Linked DNA regions of Blastochloris viridis. The protein of the gene in region 1 interacts with the protein of each later gene in a pairwise test. Links are inferred from orthologs where the notes say so. Each region holds a gene or a part of one and is shown on either strand. Other genes may lie near its edges. The genes, in order: BVIR_RS04710 and BVIR_RS05590.

What was found.
Region 2: the proteins of BVIR_RS04710 (region 1) and BVIR_RS05590 interact in binary tests that used the Escherichia coli proteins (3 or more experiments, as listed by UniProt). The link is inferred for Blastochloris viridis from one-to-one orthologs.

Annotation. Positions count from the first base shown.
Region 1 is NZ_CP012946.1:1,055,596-1,058,715, forward strand. Bases 23-2,828 are described here. They hold BVIR_RS04710 (2Fe-2S iron-sulfur cluster-binding protein), read left to right. Parts: upstream 23-1,168; coding sequence 1,169-1,489; downstream 1,490-2,828. Other genes in these bases: BVIR_RS04700 (Hpt domain-containing protein), read left to right, coding at 23-336; BVIR_RS04705 (hypothetical protein), read right to left, coding at 449-907; BVIR_RS04715 (efflux RND transporter permease subunit), read right to left, coding at 1,817-2,828. Outside these bases: more of BVIR_RS04700, read left to right, coding at 1-22; more of BVIR_RS04715, read right to left, coding at 2,829-3,120. UniProt on the Escherichia coli protein: Ferredoxin are iron-sulfur proteins that transfer electrons in a wide variety of metabolic reactions. Although the function of this ferredoxin is unknown it is probable that it has a role as a cellular electron transfer protein.
Region 2 is NZ_CP012946.1:1,259,347-1,262,478, forward strand. What follows is about bases 97-2,914. They hold BVIR_RS05590 (HesB/IscA family protein), read left to right. Parts: upstream 97-1,227; coding sequence 1,228-1,602; downstream 1,603-2,914. Other genes in these bases: BVIR_RS05580 (cysteine desulfurase), read left to right, coding at 97-715; BVIR_RS05585 (DUF59 domain-containing protein), read left to right, coding at 712-1,119; BVIR_RS05595 (diguanylate cyclase), read right to left, coding at 1,859-2,914. Also shown: more of BVIR_RS05580, read left to right, coding at 1-96; more of BVIR_RS05595, read right to left, coding at 2,915-2,920; BVIR_RS05600 (DEAD/DEAH box helicase), read right to left, coding at 3,088-3,132. UniProt on the Escherichia coli protein: Is able to transfer iron-sulfur clusters to apo-ferredoxin. Multiple cycles of [2Fe2S] cluster formation and transfer are observed, suggesting that IscA acts catalytically.

The DNA.
Region 1 (3,120 bases):
GACCGGCCGATCGATCTTGTTCATCTGTCGCGGGTCGCGTTCGGCGACCGGGCGTTGGAACGCGAAGTTCTCGGCCTGTTCATGCGGCAGTCGGCGATCCAGCTCGACCGGCTCAAGGGGGCCCGCACCGCCCAAACCTTCGGCGTCGCCGCCCACACCCTGAAAGGGTCGGCGCTCGGCATCGGCGCCCAGCACGTCGCGATCATCGCGGCCGAGGCGGAGGCGCTGGCCGGCCAGCACGACACCGCCGAGGCGTTCGAGGTGCTGGCGCGGCTGGAAGCCCGCGTCGCCGAAAGCCACCTCTATATTTCCCAGTTGCTCGCCGGCGGGCACTGAGCGCCGAGCGCTCGCGCGCGGACGGCAGGGTGCGCCAAGGCAGCTCGTGCCGGCAGCGTGACCCCGGCCACACCAAATCCGGCCGATCGGCCGGATTTTCGCAGTCCAGGGATCACGACAGCCAGAGGCCGTATCCGGCTGCCGGCTGCGGGCTGACGCGCTGTGCCTGACCCGGCCGGTCGTCGTCGATGCTCTCGGCAAGGGCGCGCGCCGCGGTGGCCGCCGTTGCCGCTGCGGCACGTTGCGCGGCGCTGAGCGCCGGGTCGGATGCCATTTTCGCCGCGCTGGGGCCGAACACCGCCAGCAGTTCGCCGGCCACCCGCGCCGCCGTCGCCAGCAGCACCCGCGCCTGATCGTTGCGAAGCTGGCCGCCGACGCCGGCGAGCCGGGCCAGCAGCCGGATTCGGGCAGCCAGCGCCGCCACCTCGCGCTCGGCGAAAGAGGTGGCATGGCCGGGCCGGGTGTCGGCGGGCCGCATGAACGGCGACTGGCTCTCGATCTGGCACAGCGCCGCCTCGAAGGCGTAACCGCCGACCGGCTCGGCCGAGGGCTGGGCGGTCGGGTCCGGCACCAGCCTGGTCCGGGCCGGTGCGCGGGTTCGGCAGGAGGTGGGGGAGGTCGTATCAAACATGTCAGGCACCCGTTCGGTTTGTTGGGGGACGCGCCCATCGCGTCCGTTGCGGCCATCTCTGCCACAGCGGCACTGACGCGCTGCTGGCGCGACCCGTCAGCGAACTGTCATCGGGCGGCGCCAACCGGGGGCTTGGCGCGCCATTTCCGACCGCCTATAAGGCGCCTCCGCGCATTCGCGCTCCATCCAGCGTCCAATTCCATGCCCAAGATCACGTTTATCGATGCCGCCGGGACGGCGCATGCGGTTGAGGCCGAGGTCGGCTCTACCGTTATGGAAGGCGCCATCAAGAATGGCGTTCCGGGAATTGAAGCCGAGTGCGGCGGCGCCTGCGCCTGCGCCACCTGCCACGTCTATGTCGACGAGGCCTGGCTGGAGCGGACCGGCGAGCCGGTGGCGATGGAGCAGGACATGCTCGACTTCGCCTTCGACGTCCGGTCCAACTCGCGGCTGTCGTGCCAGATCAAGGTCACTGACGAGCTCGACGGCCTCGTGGTCAACATTCCCGAGCAGCAGGGCTGAGGCGGAAGCGCTGCCGCCGGAAAATTCCTTTCCGATCAAGGATTTTCGGTGAGTTTGGTTGCGGGATCACGACGCGATCGTCCGAAAACCGTACCATACTAACGGCGGCGGCAGCCGGCCGTCGGTTCCGATCGCAGATTTCGTGAAATCATTGATTTCAAGGACGAAAATCTGCGAGCTTCAACGGCCCCATGCGTCAGCACCGGGGCCGTGGAAGCAGGCGGTCGGGCCGGGGGCGACGGGTCGCGGTTCTTCCCCTCGCTTCGTCGCCGCGATGAGGTTTCAAACGCCTCGGGCGATGAGGTTTCCCGTCGCCCGAGGCGTTTGTCATTCCACCGGGGCAGGCGGGATCGTCGCGTGCTTGTTCTTGCCCCTGCCGCCGATCAGGCGATGCGCCCACTCGCGGCCGCGCTGGAACACCACGTAGAGCCCCGGGATGACGAAGATACCGAGGCAGCTTGCCGCCAGCATGCCGGAGAACACCGCGGTGCCGACCGCGCGCTGGGTGTTGGCGCCGGCGCCGGAGGCGAACACCAGCGGCACCAGGCCGAGGATGAAGGCGAACGAGGTCATCATCACCGCGCGGAACCGCAGTTTGGCACCCTCGACCGCCGCATCCATGATCTCGGCGCCCTCGCGCCGCCGCTCCATCGCGAACTCGACGATCAGGATGGCGTTCTTGGCGGCGAGCGCGATCAGCACCACAATGCCGATCTGGGCGAACAGATTGTTGTCGAGACCGGAGAGGTAGAGCCCGGTCATCGCCCCGCACAGGCCGACCGCGACCGACACCAGCACCGCCACCGGGATGGTCCAGCTTTCATAGAGCCCGACCAGGAACAGGTAGGCGAACAGCACCGCGAGCGCGAGCACGAAGCCGGTCTGCCCGCCGGCGATCTTCTCCTGCAGCGCGGTGCCGGTCCACTCAAAGCCGTAGCCGGAGGGCAGGGTCTTGGCCGACAGTTGCTCCATCGCCGCCAGCGCCTCGCCGGTGGAATGGCCGGCGGCGGCCTCGCCCTGCAACGTCACCGAGCGCACATTGTTGTAGCGGATGATGGTGGCCGGCGCGGTGCTCTGCACCGCCTCGGCGAAGGCGCGCACCGGCACGAGGTCGCCGGCATTGGTGCGGATCCGCACCCTGAGCACGTCGTCCATGCTCAGGCGGTCGTCGGCCTCGGCCTGGGCCTGGACCTGCCAGGTGCGGCCGAACAGATTGAAGTCGTTGACGTACTGGCCGCCGAACGTGGTCTGCAGGGTCGAGAACAGCTCCGAGATCTCGATACCGAGCGCCTGGGCGCGGTCGCGGTCGATGTTCAGCGTGATCTGCGGCGTCAGCGCGCTATAGGTGGTGAAGACGTTGGTGAGGCGCTTGTCCTCGGCGGCCGCCAGCATCATGCCGCGGGCGACGCCGGCCAGCTCCGCCGGCTCGGCGCCGGACAGTGCCTGGAGCTGGTACTCGAAGCCGGAACCGGTGCCGAGGCCCTGGATCGGCGGCAGGTTGAAGACGAACACATTGGCCGCTGCGATCGACTGGAACGCGGTGCGCAGCTCCTTCAATGCCGAGAACACCGACATCGAGGGGTCCTTGCGCTGGTCGAACGGCTTGAGCGCGACCACGACCAGCGCCCGGT
Region 2 (3,132 bases), 200 kb from region 1 along the record:
CATCACCCACATGTCGAATGCGCTCGGCACCATCGTGCCGGTCAAGGAGGTGGTGCGCATCGCCCACGCTCGCGGCATCCCGGTGCTGGTCGACGGCAGCCAGGGCGCGGTGCACCTGCCGGTCGACGTGCAGGACATCGACGCCGATTTCTATGTCATCACCGGCCACAAGCTGTATGGGCCCTCCGGCATCGGCGCGCTGTATGCCAAGCGCGAGCACCTCGACAGGATGCCGCCGTTCCTCGGCGGCGGCGAGATGATCCGGACGGTGACGCAGGACACCGTTACCTACGGCGATCCGCCGTACAAGTTCGAGGCCGGTACGCCGTCGATCGTCCCGGCGATCGGGCTCGGCGCGGCGCTCGACTACATCAAGTCGGTCGGACCGGAGGCGATCCGCGCCCACGAGGCCGATCTCCTCGCCTATGCCCACGGGCAGTTGTCGCGCATCAACTCGCTGCGCATGTTCGGCAACGCACGCGAGAAAGGTGCCATCGTGTCATTCGAGTTGAGCAACGCGCACGCGCACGATGTCGCGACCGTGATCGACCGCTCAGGTATTGCGGTACGGGCTGGAACTCACTGCACCATGCCGCTGCTCGCCCGTTTCGGAGTAACCGCCACTTGCCGAGCGTCATTTGCACTGTACAACACCCGCGAGGAAGTCGATAAACTGGTGAATGCTCTCACAAGAGCCGAGGCTCTGTTTGTATGAACGAGAATAATTCTAATCAGGACGTCGCTGCCACCGTCGCGAACCGCGTGCCGACCGATGCGGGCGCGGCTTCGACCGGTGCAATTCCGCCGCACGAGCTGGAGCGGCTGACGGACGATATCGTGCAGGCGCTGAAATCCGTGCACGACCCGGAAATCCCGGCGGACATCTACGAGCTGGGCCTGATCTACAAGGTCGACATCGGCGAGGACCGTATCGTCCACGTCGAGATGACGCTGACCACGCCGAACTGCCCGTCTGCGGCCGAGCTGCCGCTGATGGTGGAAAGCGCGGTGGCGATGGTGTCCGGCGTCGCCGGCGCCAAGGTCGCGGTGGTGTGGGACCCGCCGTGGGATCAGAGCCGGATGTCGGAAGAGGCCCGCGTCGCGCTCAATCTTTGGTGAGAGTGGCCGAAGCTCGAATCGCGCCCCATATCCACCAAGGATGCGATCCATGCTGGTCGGCGTCGGGCTCCGTTGGCGGGGCCGCGTTGCGTGCGAGGGAGAAAGCCGATGACCGTCCGTCCCAAGATGCAGGTCCTGCGCCTCACCGATAGCGCCGCAGCACAGGTGAGGCAGCTGATGGACGCGACCGAGACGCCGATCGTGGGTCTGCGTGTCGGGGTCAAGAAAGGCGGCTGCGCCGGCATGGCCTACACCGTCGACTACGCCACCGAGGTTCGGCCGGGCGAGGAAGTGGTGGAGCAGGGCGGCGCCAAGGTGGTGATCGAGCCCGGCGCGATCATGTTTCTGCTCGGCGCTGAAATGGACTACCGCACCGAAAAGCTGTCGGCGCAGTTCGTGTTCAACAACCCGAACGAAACCGCATCGTGCGGCTGCGGGGAGTCGGTGGCGCTGGCGCCGGCCGAGGGCGCCGTCGCAGCGTAATACGAATCCAGCCGACCAGGCCGGTGGTCCCGTCGCCGGAAAATCTCTTCGATTTCGCGATTTTTTGCGCCGGAACCAACGGTCGATTGCCGCCGCTGGAGGCGACACGGCCGCGGCTGTCGCGACGCCACGTCCGGTCCGGTTTCCGGGATATCGCCGCGCAATCCGGGAAACGGCGGCGTCGAAAACACCTGTTTGAAATGCCGGTCTCAACGCCCGGATTGCCGCCCGAAGGCGGGATCGGCTGGCGACCCGATTACGCCACCCGCGCCGGCGGCAGTTCCGGATCGGGCTCGACGGCGACGCGATTGCGGCCGCCGTGCTTGGCCATGTACAAATAGCTGTCGGCGCGCTCGATCAGTGAGGTCGCGGTGTCGCCGAGGCGCATGGTGGCGACGCCGGCCGAGATGGTGACGCGGCCGAGGCTTTCGCCGGTCGAGCGCTTCATCAGTTCCTTGCCCATCACCGCCCTGCGGATGTGCTCGGCCACGGTCGCGGCATGCTGGGCGGTGGTGCGCGGCAGCAGCACCACGAACTCCTCGCCGCCGTAGCGGGCGGCGATGTCCTGGCCCTTGACGTTCTGCTTCACCGCCAGCGCCACCAAGCGCAGCACCTGATCGCCGGTAAGGTGGCCGAAGGTGTCGTTGAACTTCTTGAAATGGTCGATGTCGGTGATCAGCAGCGACAGCGGCTCGCCGGAGGCTTTGGCGTCGGCCATCAGGCGGGCGAGCGCCATGTCGAAATACTTGCGGTTGGCCAGCGTGGTCAGCGGGTCGGTCAGCGACTCGGTGCGGGCGGCCTCCAGGTTCTCCTTGAGCTGCGAAATCTCGCGCTTGGAGTCGTTGAGGCGGTCCTGGAGGGTGCGATTGCGCGCCTCCATCTCGCGAGTCGACTCGACCAGGCTCTCGACGATGACGTGCAGGCTGTCGGAATCGGCGCCAGCGCGGGCAATGGCGCTGGAGGCGTCGGCGAGCGATTCCGAATATTGCGACGCGTCGCCGGCCGCGGTCTGAACCATCGCCAGCACCTGGCTGATCTTGTTCATCACCTTGACGCCGAGCTGGTCGATGGTCTCGGTGAAGCGATGGGGCGACAGCAGGTCGTCGTAGATGCGGTTGAGGTCCTTGTCGCAAAGGCCGCCGGACCGCGCCAGCGCCTCGTTCACCGCGGCGTTGAGGTGAACGTTCTGGCCGGTGGCATAATTGTACCAGACTTCATAGTTTCGCGGATAGGCGGGCTGGCGCAACGCCTTGATCTGCCCGATCGCGATCTCCGCGAAGGCCAGTGATCGTTCGAAATCGTCGGGCGAGACGACCATGAATTCCCTCCGGGGCTCCGGCCTCCGTACGCGAAATCCACTAAGTCACAGTGACAAAGCGACGGAAGGGATCGTAGCGGCCGCCCCCTGAATATCCGGTAAACGCCCGTAACAACAGGGGGTTGCTCGGGCGCCAGGTTCTATATTCGCACGGTCGTAAAGCCGCGCTATTCGGCCTTGATGCGGGTCGGCCGAAGCAAAAACGCCGGCAA